DNA from 3 places in the Kitasatospora sp. NPDC101183 genome. Region 1 is predicted to be linked to each of the others. Evidence: predicted binding sites of a transcription regulator. Region 1 holds the regulator's gene; each other region holds the start of a gene.
The links. Region 1 encodes HrcA, which represses chaperone genes, less so after heat shock. Its sites were predicted from a motif close to TTNGCACTCNGNNNNNCNGAGTGCNAA; they were not measured.
Positions count from the first base shown of each region.

Region 1 (5,108 bases):
ACGTGCACTATCAGGTCGCCCCGGCCGCCGCCGCGCAGGTGCGTGATGCCCCGGCCGTGCAGCGGGATCGACTGGCCGGACTGGGTGCCGGGCCGGATGTCGACCTCCTCCAGGCCGTCCAGGGTCTGCAGCGGCACCTGGGTGCCGAGCGAGGCGGCCGTCATCGGGATGGTGACGGTGCAGTGCAGGTCGTCGCCGCGCCGCTGGAAGACGGTGTGGCTGGTCTCGGCGATCTCGACGTACAGGTCGCCGGCCGGGCCGCCGCCGGGGCCGACCTCGCCCTCGCCGGCCAGCTGGATGCGGGTGCCGTTGTCGACACCGGCGGGGATCTTGACCGTCAGGGTGCGGCGGGCGCGGACCCGGCCGTCGCCGGCGCACTCCGGGCACGGGGTCGGCACGACGGTGCCGAAGCCCTGGCACTGCGGGCAGGGGCGGGAGGTCATGACCTGGCCCAGGAAGGACCGGGTGACCTGGGAGACCTCGCCCTTGCCGCGGCACATGTCGCAGGTCTGCGCCGAGGTGCCGGGGGCCGCGCCCTCGCCGCTGCACGTGGTGCAGGTGACGGCGGTGTCGACCTGGAGCTCCTTGGTGGTGCCGAACGCGGCCTCCTCCAGGGTGATCTCCAGCCGGATCATGGCGTCCTGGCCGCGGCGGGTGCGCGAGCGCGGCCCGCGCTGGCCTGCCGCGGCGCCGAAGAAGGCGTCCATGATGTCGGAGAAGCCGAAGCCCGCCGCGCCCGCGCCGAAGCCGCCCGCTCCGCCGCCCGGGGACAGCGGGTCCCCGCCGAGGTCGTAGACCTGGCGCTTCTGCGGATCGGAGAGCACCTCGTAGGCGGCGTTGATCTCCTTGAACCGCTCCTGCGTCTTCGGGTCCGGGTTGACGTCCGGGTGCAGTTCGCGCGCCAGGCGCCGGAACGCCTTCTTGATCTCGTCCTGCCCCGCATCCCGTCGGACGCCGAGTACCGCGTAGTAGTCCGTGGCCACCAAATGCTCCGCTTGTTCCGCCTGTAGTAGTGCTGCGATCGGACCCGTCAGCCGTCTGACGGGGGTTTGCTACGACTCGGCCAGGATCTGACCCACGTACCGTGCCACCGCTCGCACCGCCCCCATTGTGCCCGGGTAGTCCATCCGGGTCGGACCGATCACTCCCAGTTTGGCCACGCTCTCGTCGCCCGAACCGTAACCGACGGACACGACGGAGGTGGAATTCAGCCCCTCGTACGCGATCTCTCGGCCGATCCGGACCGTCATCCCCGCGTCCGCGGTCTCACCCAGGAGGCGGAGCAGGACGACCTGCTCCTCCAGGGCTTCCAGCACCGGCTGGATGGTCAGCGGGAAGTCGTGCCCGAAGCGGGTCAGGTTGGCCGTGCCGGCCAGCATGATCCGCTCCTCGTTCTGTTCGGCGAGCGCCTCGAAGAGCGTCGCCAGGACGGTGGTGACCGTCGGCCGGTCGACCTGCTCGAACATGGCCGGCAGCTCCTCCAGGAGCCCCGGCACGTCCGGCAGCCGCTGGCCGGCGGCGTGCGCGTTGATCCTGGCCCTCAGGTCCGCCAGGACGGTCTCGCCGACCGTGCCCGGGCAGTCGACCATCCGCTGCTCGACCCGGCCGGTGTTGGTGATCAGCACCAGCATCACCTTGGCCGGGGCCAGCGCCACCAGTTCGATGTGCCGGACGGTGGAGCGGGTCAGCGAGGGGTACTGCACCACGGCGACCTGCCGGGTCAGCTGGGCGAGCAGGCGCACCGTCCGGGCGACCACGTCGTCCAGGTCGACGGCGCCGTCCAGGAAGTGCCGGATCGCCCGGCGCTCCGGGGCGCTCATCGGCTTGACCTCGGCGAGGCGGTCGACGAACAGGCGGTAGCCCTTGTCGGTGGGGATGCGCCCGGCGCTGGTGTGCGGCTGGTGGATATAGCCCTCCTCCTCCAGCGCCGCCATGTCGTTGCGCACCGTCGCCGGGGAGACGCCGAGGTTGTGCCGTTCCACCAGGGCCTTGGAGCCGACCGGCTCCTCGGTACCCACGTAGTCCTGGACGATGGCGCGCAGCACGGCCAGCTTGCGCTCGTCCAGCTGGCGGACCTCACCGGCCATGGGGCACGCACCTCCCTCTTCGCACGTTGTCCGTCCGTGTCCCTGTTTCGATGGCTCGGACCGCCCCCGGAGGAGGATCCCGACCCTGGCACTCTGTGCATTCGAGTGCCAGAACCGTACCTGCCAGTGTAAGGCCCGGGTCCTCCCCCAGGAACGGCCCGGCCGGGGTGATCCTGCCCGCAGTTCCGGTCCCGCCACCCTCCCGCGGACAAGTCCCGGCGCGGGGGTGGTGCTCCGGGGCCGTCCGGGTGGCAGCATCGAAAGCGACGGCGAACGGAGGAGCAAGCGATGTCGAGCTCGGGCCAGCACACCCGTTTCGCGCCGGACCGCGGCCTGACCAGCCGCATGGTGGCGACGATGTTCGTGATCGGGCTGCTGTACGTCGGTTTCACCGGTCTGCTGATCGCGCTGCTGCGCGGCGCCTGGCCGCTGATCGTCCTGATCTCCGGCGGGCTGTTCGTGGCCCAGTTCTGGTTCAGCGACAAGATCACCGAGCGGGCCATGGGCGCCCGGCCGGTGAGCCCGGAACAGTACCCCCAACTCCACGGCACGATCGACCGGCTCTGCGCCCTGGCCGACATGCCCAAACCCCGCGTGGCGGTGGCCGACACCGACATGCCCAACGCCTTCGCCACCGGCCGCAACCCGCAGAACGCGGTGGTGTGCGTCACCACCGGGCTGCTGCGCCGACTCGAACCGGAGGAGCTGGAGGGCGTCCTCGCCCACGAACTCTCCCACGTCGCGCACCGGGACGTCGCGGTGATGACGGTGGCCGGCTTCCTCGGCGTGCTCGCCGGGGCCATGACCCGGCTCGCCATGTACGGCGGGTTCATGGGCGGCGGGCGCAACAACAACGACCAGAACGCGGCCATCCTCGCGCTGGTCATCCCGCTGGTGTCGATGGTCGTCTACGCCATCAGCTTCCTGCTCACCCGGCTGCTCTCCCGCTACCGCGAACTCGCCGCCGACCGGGCCGCCGCCCAGCTCACCGGCCGACCCAGCGCCCTGGCCTCGGCACTGACCAAGGTGACCGGGCAGATCGCGGCGATCCCCACCAAGGACCTGCGCCAGGCGCAGCCGTACAACGCCTTCTACTTCGCCCCGGCGCTCAGCGCCAAGGAGACGGCCTCGCAGCTGCTCTCCACCCACCCGTCGCTGGAGAAGCGGCTGGAGCAGCTGGCGAAGATCTCCGAGCAGCTGGGCCGCTGAGCCCTCCCCCGACCCGGAAAGGACCGCCGTGGGATTCCTCGACACCCTGTTCGGCCGCACCAAGCCCGTCAAACCCGACCTCGACCAGCTGTTCGGCATCCCCTCCGCCGCCCTCACCCTGGAGGCCGGCGCCGGGTTCCTCCCCACCGGGCTGGGCTCCGTCTGCTTCGCGGCCGTCGAGGGCGCGGCCTTCGTCCAGGTCGAACAGCAGGTGCGGGCCCTGCTGGACGCCGACACCGAGCGCGGCGGCGTCCCGGTCGAGGCCTCCAAGGACGGCTACGGCTACTCCTGGCTCCTCGCCCGCCACCGCCCCGAGGAACTCCCCGAGCTGGTCAACGACCTGCACGCCGTCAACAGCGAGCTGGAGGCCAACGGCTTCGGGCCGCAGCTGCTCTGCTCGCTCGTGGGCTTCCGCAACGCGGAAGGGCAGTCGCTGGCCCTGGTCTACCTCTACAAGCGCGGCACCTTCTACCCCTTCGCCCCGATGCCCGGCGGCGGCGAGCGCCGCAACAGCCCCCTGGAGCTCCAGATCAACGCGATGCTCGGCAACGACCTGCGGCTGGAGAAGGACCTCAGCCGCTGGTTCCCCCTGTGGGGCGCCCCGGGCATGGCGGACTGAGCATGGGACGATCCCCCGGTGACTCCACTCGTGAACCGTGACCGATCGCTTGAGGAGCTGGAGCACGACCGTTGGCCAGCTCCGTCGGGCAACGGGACCCGCCTGATGGCAACCGCGCACCTGCTTCGCCGGAAGCCGATCGGCGAGCTGAACGTCGAGGACCTGCGTCTGCTGATCGGACAGGACGTGGGCCTTCCCTACCTCCTGCCCCTGGCCCTGGAGGTGCTCCGGAATGATCCGATGGCCGAGGGCGACATGTACGAAGGCGATCTGCTGGCCGCCGTACTCTCCAGGAGTCCGGAGAGCTGGCACGACTCGCCCGAACTCCGGCGTGAGCTCCGCCTGATCGTCTCGGAGCTGAGTGGCCTCACACCGTCCCTCGAACAAGCGGTGGAGCACTTCCGAGCGTTGTGATTCCTCGCTCGGGCCCGGGGGAGCCGCCCCGGCTTCGGCACTCCCGCCTGCGCACCGATCCCACCCCCAGGACTCGTGATCGCCCGTACTCTCCCACACGGTTGACCGTCCGTAGACTCGCGGGCATGCGCAGCCGCCAGTACGGACCAGACCTCACCCCTCCGTGGAAGAACCAGGCCCCCGCCCCGGAGGTGCCCGCGGAGCGGGACCTGGTGGTGGAGGAGGCGGCCACCGGGTACTGCGGGGCGGTGGTGCGGTGCGAGAAGACGGCGGAGGGGTTCACCGTCACCCTGGAGGACCGTTTCGGCAAGCACCGGGTGTTCCCGATGGTCCCGCGCGGCTTCCTGCTGGAGGGGCGCGTCGTCACCCTGGTGCGCCCCGTCGCCGCCTCCGCGCCGCGCACCCCGGCGCGGACGGCCTCCGGCTCGCTCGCCGTCCCCGGTGCGCGCGCCCGGGTCGCCCGCGAGTCCCGCATCTACGTGGAGGGGCGGCACGACGCGGAGCTGGTCGAGCGGGTCTGGGGCGACGACCTGCGCATCGAGGGCGTGGTCGTCGAGTACCTCCAGGGCATCGACGACCTGCCCGCCATCGTCGCCGAGTTCGCCCCGGGCCCCGGCCGCCGCCTCGGCGTCCTCGTCGACCACCTGCTCCCGGGCACGAAGGAGCACCGCATCGCCGCCCAGGTCACCGGCGACTCGGTCCTGGTCGTCGGCCACCCCTACATCGACATCTGGCAGGCCGTGAAACCCTCCAGCGTCGGCATCCCCGCCTGGCCCGCC
Region 1 is NZ_JBIWOW010000018.1:60,461-65,568, reverse strand. It holds gene dnaJ (molecular chaperone DnaJ) at 1-983, opposite strand, end outside; gene hrcA (heat-inducible transcriptional repressor HrcA) at 1,053-2,087, opposite strand; gene htpX (zinc metalloprotease HtpX) at 2,376-3,296, shown strand; gene ACIRRS_RS25050 (hypothetical protein) at 3,325-3,915, shown strand; gene ACIRRS_RS25045 (contact-dependent growth inhibition system immunity protein) at 3,934-4,329, shown strand; gene ACIRRS_RS25040 (DUF3097 domain-containing protein) at 4,455-5,108, shown strand, end outside.

Region 2 (5,108 bases), on a different contig from region 1:
CAGCCGGGGCAGCACCGCCACCCCCAGACCGGCCGCCACCAGGCCGACCACCGCCGGGTAGTCGTCGGTCGCGAAGTCGATCCGGGGCTCGAAGCCCGCTCCGGCACACAGCTCCACCAGGTGCCCCCGGCACTGCGGGCAGCCGGCGATCCACTGCTCCCCCGCCAGCTCGGCCAGCTCCACCGGCCCCTCGCGCCCGGCCAGCGGGTGCCCGGCGGGCAGCAGGCCCACCAGCGGGTCGTCCAGCAGCGGGGTGACCACCAGGTCGGACCAGTCGGTCCCGGCGCTGAGCTGCTGCGCCTCCAGATTGGCCTCGGCCCGCGCCTCGCGCGGCGTGCCGTGCCCGGCGGACGGTGCCGGGGCCGCCACCCCGTCCGACTGCGGGTAGCGGAAGGCCAGCGCGATCTCGCACTCCCCGCCGCGCAGCATCGCCAGCGACTCCGGCGGCTCCGCCTCGACCAGCGACACCCGCACCCCCGGGTGGCCGTCCCGCAACCGGGCGACGGCCGGCGGCACCAGGGTGGAGCTGGCGGTCGGAAAGGAGACCAGCCGCACCCGCCCGGCCCGCAGCCCGGCGATCGCGGCCACCTCCTCCTCGGCGGCCGAGAGCCCCGCCAGGATGCCGGTGGCGTGCTTGAGCAGGACCTTCCCGGCCTCGCTGAGCTGCATCCCCCGGCCCGAGCGGACCACCAGCGGGGTGTCCACCGACTTCTCCAGGGCCTTCATCTGCTGGCTGATGGCAGGCTGCGTGCACCCCAGCTCGCGGGCGGCGGCGGAGAAGGAGCCGGTGCGGGCGACGGCACGCAGAACGCGCAGATGGCGGGCCTCGATCATGCCTCAGTTATAAGGCAATCTTTGCTGAGAGCAAAATTCCTCTGATAGTTGAGGCTTCAAACGGATCGTACCGGGAAACGCCGGAGGCCCGGCCGCGCCCCTCGCGGGGAGCGGACCGGGCCTCCGGTCAGCCGTTCAGGTCATCAGACCGTCAGACCTTCAGCTCATGGCCTCAGTGGGAGTGGCCGTGGCCGCCGTGCGAGTGGCCGGCCTCCGGCTCCTCCTCCTTCTTCTCCACCACGAGGGTCTCGGTGGTGAGCAGCAGGGAGGCGATCGAGGCGGCGTTCTCCAGGGCGGAGCGGGTGACCTTGACCGGGTCGATGACGCCGGCCTTCACCAGGTCGCCGTACTCGCCGGTGGCGGCGTTGTAGCCGAAGCCCGCCTCCAGCTCGGCGACCTTGTGGGTGATGACGTAGCCCTCGAGGCCGGCGTTCTGGGCGATCCAGCGCAGCGGCTCGTGCAGCGCCTTGCGGACGACGGAGACACCGGTGGCCTCGTCACCCGACAGGCCCAGGCCGCCGTCCAGCACCTTGGCGGCGTGGACGAGGGAGGCGCCGCCACCGGCGACGATGCCCTCCTCGACCGCGGCGCGGGTCGCCGAGATGGCGTCCTCCAGGCGGTGCTTGCGCTCCTTGAGCTCCACCTCGGTGGCGGCGCCGACCTTGATGACGCAGACGCCGCCGGCCAGCTTGGCCAGGCGCTCCTGCAGCTTCTCGCGGTCCCAGTCCGAGTCGGTCGCGGCGATCTCGCCCTTGATCTGGGCGACGCGGCCGGCGACGGCCTCGGTGTCACCGGCGCCGTCGACGACGGTGGTCTCGTCCTTGGTGATGGTCACGCGGCGGGCGGTGCCCAGCACGTCCAGGCCGACCTGGTCGAGCTTGAGGCCGACCTCCTCGGAGATGACCTGGCCACCGGTCAGGACGGCCAGGTCGCCGAGGATCGCCTTGCGGCGGTCGCCGAAGCCCGGGGCCTTGACGGCGACGGCGTTGAAGGTGCCGCGGATCTTGTTCACGACCAGGGTCGACAGCGCCTCGCCGTCGACGTCCTCGGCGATGATCAGCAGCGGCTTGGAGGCACCGCCCTGCAGGATCTTCTCCAGCAGCGGCAGCAGCTCCTGGATGGAGGAGATCTTGCCCTGGTTGATCAGGATGTACGGGTCCTCGAGGACCGCTTCCTGACGCTCGGCGTCCGTGACGAAGTACGGCGACAGGTAGCCCTTGTCGAACTGCATGCCCTCGGTGAAGTCCAGCTCCACGCCGAAGGTGTTCGACTCCTCGACGGTGATGACACCGTCCTTGCCGACCTTGTCGATCGCCTCGGCGATCAGCTCGCCGACCTGGGTGTCCTGCGCGGAGAGGGACGCGACGGCGGCGACGTCGTCCTTGCCCTCGATCTCGCGGGCGACGGACAGCAGGTGCTCGGAGACGGCGGCGACGGCCTTGTCGATGCCCTTCTTCAGGGCGGCCGGGCCGGCACCGGCGGCGACGTTGCGCAGACCCTCGTTGACCAGGGCCTGGGCCAGCACGGTGGCGGTGGTGGTGCCGTCGCCCGCGACGTCGTTGGTCTTGGTGGCGACCTCCTTGACGAGCTGCGCGCCAAGGTTCTCGTACGGGTCGTCGAGCTCGACCTCACGGGCGATGGTCACGCCGTCGTTGGTGATGGTCGGGGCGCCGAACTTCTTGTCGATGACGACGTTGCGGCCCTTGGGGCCGATGGTCACCTTGACGGTGTCGGCCAGCTTGTTGACACCGCGCTCCAGCGAGCGGCGGGCGTCCTCGTCGAACTGCAGGATCTTCGCCATGTTCCCTATTCCCTCGGGGCTGCGGCCGGTTCGGGGCCGCCGAACTAGGTGGACCAACGACCACGCCCCGGGCCCCTGTCACTAGGGACACGGATCCGGGGCGGGGGTGGGACGTCTTACTTCTCGATGATCGCGAGGACGTCGCGGGCCGAGAGGACGAGGTACTCCTCGCCCTGGTACTTGACCTCGGTGCCGCCGTACTTCGAGTACAGGACGATGTCACCCACGGCGACGTCGAGCGGCAGACGCTGGCCGTCCTCGAAGCGGCCCGGGCCGACAGCCAGGACGACGCCCTCCTGGGGCTTCTCCTTGGCGGTGTCCGGGATCACCAGGCCGGAGGCCGTGGTGGTCTCGGCGTCGAGCGGCTGGACCACAATGCGGTCCTCGAGCGGCTTGATGGCAACCTTGCTGCTGGTGGTCACGTCCGAGCTCCCCTTCGGAGATTACGGGGTTTTCTAACGGGTAGGGGCGAACCTGCGTGCCTGCCGTCGCGGGGGTCAGACACACGTCTTCGCATTAGCACTCCCCCAGTGGGGAGTGCCAAGGACGACCATAGGCCGGTGTTAGCACTCAGTCAACCAGAGTGCCAACGACGCGCCCCCGGAACCCGCTCCCCGGTTGAGTAGCCGTACTCATGTGCGGCCGCCGCACCCGCGGCCAGACTCGTGCCATGACCGACACCCCGGCCCGCATCGGCCCGTCCCGGTTGAAGGACGCCTCCCTCTCCCTGCTGTCGCTGCCCCTGCTGGGGGCCGTGCTCCCGTTCGCCGTCTTCTCCCTCGTCTGCGCCCTCGGCTCCGGCCCCGGCCACGGGGACGACGGCGACGGCCTCATGTGGGCCTTCCTCGGGTACGGGATGATCGCCGGCCCGCTCGTCGCCCTGGTGGTGGACATCGTCGTCGCCGTGCGCAGCCACCGCACCGGCTACCGCCTCCTCCCCGTCGCCGCCGGGATCGCACCCTTCGTCGCCCCGGCCCTGCTCTCCACCGGCGTCCTGTGGTGACCACGCCCTCGCCCCGGAACCCGCGAGAATGAGCCCGTGGACACCGAGAACCTCCTGCCCCTCCTGACCCCCCGGGGCCAGGCCCTGCTCGCCGAGCTGCGCGAGTTCGCGCCCGAGGAGGAGCTGGCGCTCGCCACCCGGCTGCGGCGCGAGCACCCGGCGGAGCTGGTGTCCGCCGCCTTCGGGCAGGCCCGGCTGCGGCAGCGGGCGCGGGCGAAGTTCGGGGCGGACGCCGACCTGATGTACTTCACGCCCAACGGCGTCGAGCAGTCCACCCGGCGCGAGGTCGCCGAGTGGCGGGCCCGCCGCTTCACCGAGCTGGGCGTACGGCGCCTCGCGGACCTCTGCTGCGGCATCGGCGGGGACGTGCTGGCGCTGGCCCGGGCGGGCATCCAGGTGCTGGCCGTCGACAAGGACCCGGCCGCCTGCGCCGCCACCGCCGCGAACGCCGCCGCGCTGGGCCTGGCCGACCTGGTCGAGGTGGTCTGCGCGGACGTCGCCGAGGTGGACGTCACCGGCTACGACGCGGTGTTCACCGACCCGGCCCGGCGCACCGCGCGCGGCCGGGTGTTCGACCCGGAGGCGTACGCCCCGCCGCTCTCCTGGGCGATCGAGGCCGGCCGCCGCACCCCCGTCGGCGCGCTCAAGGTCGCCCCCGGCATCCCCCACGAGGCCGTCCCCGAGGACGCCGAGGCCGAGTGGGTCTCCGACCACGGGGACGTCAAGGAGGCCGTGCTCTGGTTCGGCACCAAGGCCTCCAGCCCCCACCGCGCCACCCTGCTGCCCCAGGGCGCCACCCTCACCGGCGGCGACCTGCCCGACCCGCCGGCCGGCCCGGTCGGGCGGTACCTGTACGAGCCGGACGGCGCGGTGATCCGGGCCCACCTGGTCGCCGAGGTCGCCGGGATGGTCGAGGGCCGGCTGATCGACCCGAAGATCGCCTACGTCACCTCGGACCGGCTGGTCCCCACCCCGTACGCGCACGCCTTCGAGCTGACCGACGTGCTGCCGTACAACGTCAAGAGGCTCAAGGCCCTGCTGCGCGAGCGCGGCGTCGGCACGGTGGTGATCAAGAAGCGCGGGATGGCGATCACCCCGGAGGAGCTGCGCCGCCTGCTCAAGCCCTCCGGGCCGAACGCCGTCACGGTGATCCTCAGCCGCACCGACAACGGGCCGCTGATGATGCTCGGTCAGCCGGTGTAGCTACGAGGGCGCCTGGATGTAGTCCTCCAGCCGCGCCACCGAGAAGCCCTGCTCCTGGATGCGGGCCAGCAGCTCGCCGAACATCTGCGTCATCGTGGAGCCCTTGAGCTCCTTGGGGCCGCGGAAGTGCGCCAGGATGATGTCGCCGTTCTTCAGCTTGTCCCCCGACTGGTACTGCATGTCGTGGATCTGCATCGACTCGCGCCACAGCACGACCGCGCGCGGGCCGCACTGCTGCACCGCGCTGTTGAGCGTCGGTGTGTTGGC
Region 2 is NZ_JBIWOW010000009.1:255,258-260,365, reverse strand. It holds gene ACIRRS_RS15540 (LysR family transcriptional regulator) at 1-834, opposite strand, end outside; gene groL (chaperonin GroEL) at 1,007-2,635, opposite strand; gene groES (co-chaperone GroES) at 2,752-3,057, opposite strand; gene ACIRRS_RS15525 (hypothetical protein) at 3,306-3,638, shown strand; gene ACIRRS_RS15520 (methyltransferase domain-containing protein) at 3,675-4,841, shown strand; gene ACIRRS_RS15515 (polysaccharide deacetylase family protein) at 4,842-5,108, opposite strand, start outside.
Region 2: groES (co-chaperone GroES) is a predicted target of HrcA. The motif match lies at 3,199-3,225, and genes of this name have one in related genera.

Region 3 (5,108 bases), on a different contig from region 1:
GGCCGAGGATGCCGGAGACGAAGGCGGGGTCGAACTCGCGCAGGTCGGCGTCGATGAAGCAGACGATGTCGCCGCGGGTGACCAGCAGGGAGCGCCACAGGACCTCGCCCTTGCCGGGGACGGCGGGCAGGCGGGGCAGGATCGCGTCGCGGTGCTCGACGCGGGCGCCGGCCTCGGCGGCGACGGCGGCGGTGGCGTCGGTGGAGCCGGAGTCGACGACGACGAGTTCGTCGACGAGGGGGAGGCGCTCCATCAGCTCGCGGCGGACGGTGCGGACGATGTCCCCGACGGTGGCCTCCTCGTCGAGGGCGGGCAGGACGACGCTGACGGTGTGCCCGGTGCGTTCCTTGGCGCGCAGGAGGTCGGCGACCGACCGGTCCGCCGCGCTCCAGGAGCGGCGGCGTAGCCAGGACGCCGCCTGCGGGAGGAGCTCGGGGGTCGGTTCGGCGGGCACGGGGGGCCTCCTCGGTTGGGACGTGTCATCTCGGGTGGCGGACAGTCCCGTTCGGGGTTGACGCCTTCGGATACAGTCTTCGTACGGCGCTCGAACCTTGGCACACCGGGGTCACCGCCGACGTACCACCACAATTTCACAAGCTCATCCAGAGGGACTGAGGGAACGGCCCGTTGACGTCCCGGCAACCTTCTCGCGCGGCTGTCTGTCGACAGGCCCCGGCGGGACAGGTGCCAATTCCGGCCTGTGGCGCGACCGCGCCGCGGGGAAGATGAGGAGAGAGGCCTCCGCCATCATGGCTATCGACACCGCCGCACCCGTTTCCGTGGACCTCGGCCCCGCCGCCGCCCTGTCCTGTCGGGAGTGCGGGACCCGCTTCCCGCTCGGCCCCAGCTTCGCCTGTCTGGAGTGTTTCGGGCCGCTGGAGATCGCGTACGAGTTCGGCAGCGAGGGCGCCGAGGAACTGCGCAAGCGGATCGAGTCCGGCCCCGCGTCCATCTGGCGCTACGCGCCGCTGCTGCCGGTGCCGGCCGACGTCGCCTCCAAGCCCAACCTGAACCCGGGGTGGACCCCGCTGGTGAAGGCGGACAACCTGGGCCGCGAGCTCGGGTTCACCGCCCAGCTGCACGTCAAGGACGACTCGGGCAACCCGACGCACTCGTTCAAGGACCGCGTGGTCGCCTGCGCGATCGAGGCGGCGCGGGCCTTCGGCTACACCACGCTGTCCTGCTCCTCGACCGGCAACCTGGCCGGCGCGGTGGGCGCGGCGGCGGCCCGGGCGGGCTTCCGGTCCTGCGTGTTCATCCCGCACGACCTGGAGCAGGGCAAGGTCGTCATGGCCGGGGTGTACGGCGGCGAGCTGGTCGGCATCGAGGGCAACTACGACGACGTGAACCGCTTCTGCTCGGAGCTCATCGGGGACCCGGCCGGCGAGGGCTGGGGCTTCGTGAACGTCAACCTGCGGCCGTACTACGGCGAGGGCTCCAAGACGCTGGCGTACGAGATCTGCGAGCAGCTCGGCTGGCGGCTGCCGGAGCAGATCGTGATCCCCGTCGCCTCGGGCTCGCAGCTGACGAAGATCGACAAGGGGCTGCAGGAGCTGATCAAGCTGGGCCTCGTCGAGGACCGCCCGTACAGGATCTTCGGTGCCCAGGCCGAGGGCTGCTCGCCGGTGTCGGCGGCCTTCAAGGACGGCCGTGACGTGATCCGGCCGGTCAAGCCGGACACCATCGCCAAGTCGCTGGCGATCGGCAACCCGGCGGACGGCCCGTACGTGCTGGACATCGCCCGCCGCACCGGCGGGGCCGTCGAGGACGTGACGGACGCCGAGGTCGTGGAGGCGATCCGGCTGCTGGCCCGTACGGAGGGGATCTTCGCCGAGACCGCGGGCGGCGTGACCGTCGGCGTGCTCAAGAAGCTGGTCGAGACCGGGCAGCTGGACCCGGCCAAGGAGACCGTCGCGATCAACACCGGCGACGGCCTCAAGACGCTGGACGCCGTCTCCGACGCCGGGATGACCGCCGTCATCCGCCCCACCCTGGCGTCCTTCCGCGACGCCGGCCTCGCGTCCGCCTGAACCACCCCGAGTAGGAGAGTCATGAGCGCCAACGTCCGCATCCCCACCATCCTGCGCACCTACACCGGCGGCGCCGCCGAGGTGAGCGCCGAGGGCGCCACCCTGGGCGAGGTCGTCGCCGACCTGGAGAAGAACCACCCGGGCATCGCGGCCCGCATCCTGGACGACACCGGCAAGCTGCGCCGTTTCGTGAACGTGTACGTGAACGACGACGACGTGCGTTTTGCCGAGGGCCTGGCGACGGAGATCAAGGACGGCGCGAGCGTCTCGATCATTCCGGCGGTCGCCGGCGGCTGCTGAGCGAACGGCACCCGAACCGGTCGTCCACGTGTACGGAATTCACTTCTCCGTATGTGTGGGCGGCCGGTTGCATTTCGGCGGGAATATTTCCTGGTCGAGTGGGAGTAGAGTGAGCCTCGGCTGGGAACGGGGGCTCCTTCCTGAATCGCCGTGCGGCGTCCGGCTGATGGGACCGGTCGGGGCCCGGGCCGTGAAACATGTCAGGCAGATGTCAGAATTCCGGCGGGCTTTTGAGGATGTTCGCCCGCTATGTCCGGACTGAAATGCCGATTTCCTTCCGATTCGCTCGGGATTGCCCCTTGACGCCGCGTCGGAATTCCCGGTGATTGGCCCTGTTGCAGAGGGCGTCGATCCGGATACATTCAGCCGCGGTCGACGTAATCGCCTCGCCCGGCGTTCCACGGCGGCCGCGGCTGCGCCCAGGGGGGGTTCCCCGGGCCGGCCTTCCAGAACCGGGTCCGCGACCTGCGGGCGCGTGAAGGGCCAGCACAGCACTAGGGGAGTTCGGAATGGCTCAGGGCACCGTCAAGTGGTTCAACGCGGAGAAGGGCTACGGCTTCATCGCGGTCGACGGTGGTGCGGACGTCTTCGTCCACTACAGCGCGATCCAGATGGACGGCTACCGCACCCTTGAGGAGGGCCAGCGGGTCGAGTTCGAGATCTCCCAGGGACAGAAGGGCCCGCAGGCGGACATGGTTCGCGCGGCGGTCTGACCTTCCGGCTCCAGGAGGCTCGTCACGGCCCACGGCTGGTGACCACTCGCTTCTTCGGCGGGCCCGTACGACACCTGTCGTGCGGGCCCGTTCGCATGCCCGGACGGGGCTCCGCGGGGGTTCCGAGGGGGCTCGCGGGTTGGTCACGGGGCTTGCACTCGACCACCCGGAGTGCTAATCATTGGCGTTAGCACTCACAGCTTGAGAGTGATAAGCGGACCGGGTCGGTGAGGCCCCAGGAGCGGCAGGGAATGGACCTCCGCACACCAGGGCCGTCCGTCGCGGGCACCCCTTGGTCCGAGCAGTCGACCGTGTCCCGGAGGACCACTTCTGATGGCCAAGATCATCGCCTTTGATGAGGAAGCTCGCCGCGGCCTTGAGCGTGGCATGAACCAGCTCGCCGACGCGGTGAAGGTCACGCTCGGCCCCAAGGGCCGCAACGTCGTGCTGGAGAAGAAGTGGGGCGCCCCCACGATCACCAACGACGGTGTCTCCATCGCCAAGGAGATCGAGCTCGAGGACCCGTACGAGAAGATCGGTGCGGAGCTCGTCAAGGAGGTCGCCAAGAAGACGGACGACGTCGCGGGCGACGGCACCACCACCGCCACCGTGCTCGCCCAGGCCCTGGTTCGCGAGGGTCTGCGCAACGTCGCCGCCGGCGCCAACCCGATGGCCCTGAAGCGCGGTATCGAGAAGGCCGTCGCCGCCGTCTCGGACCAGCTGCTGGCCCAGGCCAAGGACGTGGAGACCAAGGAGCAGATCGCCTCCACCGCCTCCATCTCGGCCGCCGACACCCAGATCGGCGAGCTCATCGCCGAGGCCATGGACAAGGTCGGCAAGGAAGGCGTCATCACCGTCGAGGAGAGCAACACCTTCGGTCTGGAGCTCGAGCTCACCGAGGGCATGCGCTTCGACAAGGGCTACATCTCCGCCTACTTCGCGACCGACCTGGAGCGCATGGAGGCGACGTTCGAGGACCCGTACATCCTCATCGCCAACTCCAAGATCGGCTCGGTCAAGGACCTCCTGCCGCTGCTGGAGAAGGTCATGCAGAGCGGCAAGCCGCTCGTCATCATCGCCGAGGACGTCGAGGGCGAGGCCCTGTCGACCCTGGTCGTGAACAAGATCCGCGGCACCTTCAAGTCCGTCGCCGTCAAGGCCCCGGGCTTCGGTGACCGCCGCAAGGCCATGCTCGGCGACATCGCCATCCTCACCGGTGGCACCGTGATCTCCGAGGAGGTCGGCCTCAAGCTGGAGAACGCCGGCGTCGACCTGCTGGGCACCGCCCGCAAGGTGGTCATCACCAAGGACGAGACCACCATCGTCGACGGTGGCGGCGACAGCGACCAGGTCGCCGGCCGCGTGAACCAGATCCGTGCCGAGATCGAGAACAGCGACTCGGACTACGACCGCGAGAAGCTCCAGGAGCGCCTCGCCAAGCTGGCCGGCGGCGTGGCCGTCATCAAGGCCGGCGCGGCCACCGAGGTGGAGCTCAAGGAGCGCAAGCACCGCATCGAGGACGCCGTCCGCAACGCCAAGGCCGCCGTCGAGGAGGGCATCGTCGCCGGTGGCGGCGTCGCCCTGCTGCAGGCCGGTGTCGCGTTCGACAAGCTGGAGCTGGACGGCGACGAGGCCACCGGTGCCAACATCGTCAAGGTCGCGCTCGAGGCCCCGATCAAGCAGATCGCGACCAACGCCGGCCTCGAGGGCGGTGTCGTGGTGGAGAAGGTGCGCAACCTCCCCGCCGGTCACGGCCTGAACGCCGCCACCAACGAGTACGTCGACCTGGTCGCCGCGGGCATCATCGACCCGGCCAAGGTCACGCGCTCCGCGCTGCAGAACGCCGCCTCCATCGCGGCGCTGTTCCTCACCACCGAGGCCGTCATCGCCGACAAGCCGGAGAAGGCCGCCGCGGCCGCCGGCGGCGGCATGCCGGGCGGTGACATGGACTTCTGATCCTGATCGGATCAGCAGGTTCTGATCGCGTGGGCGGTCCCCCTCGGGGGGCCGCCCACGCGGCGTTCTACCGGAGAATGGACGGATGGGTTCCGACGACATCGAGAAC
Region 3 is NZ_JBIWOW010000007.1:3,157-8,264, forward strand. It holds gene ACIRRS_RS11000 (glucosyl-3-phosphoglycerate synthase) at 1-454, opposite strand, end outside; SAM riboswitch class I at 596-732, shown strand; gene thrC (threonine synthase) at 750-2,030, shown strand; gene ACIRRS_RS11010 (ubiquitin-like small modifier protein 1) at 2,052-2,330, shown strand; gene ACIRRS_RS11015 (cold-shock protein) at 2,840-3,043, shown strand; gene groL (chaperonin GroEL) at 3,377-4,999, shown strand; gene ACIRRS_RS11025 (hypothetical protein) at 5,085-5,108, shown strand, end outside.
Region 3: groL (chaperonin GroEL) is a predicted target of HrcA. The motif match lies at 3,195-3,221, and genes of this name have one in related genera.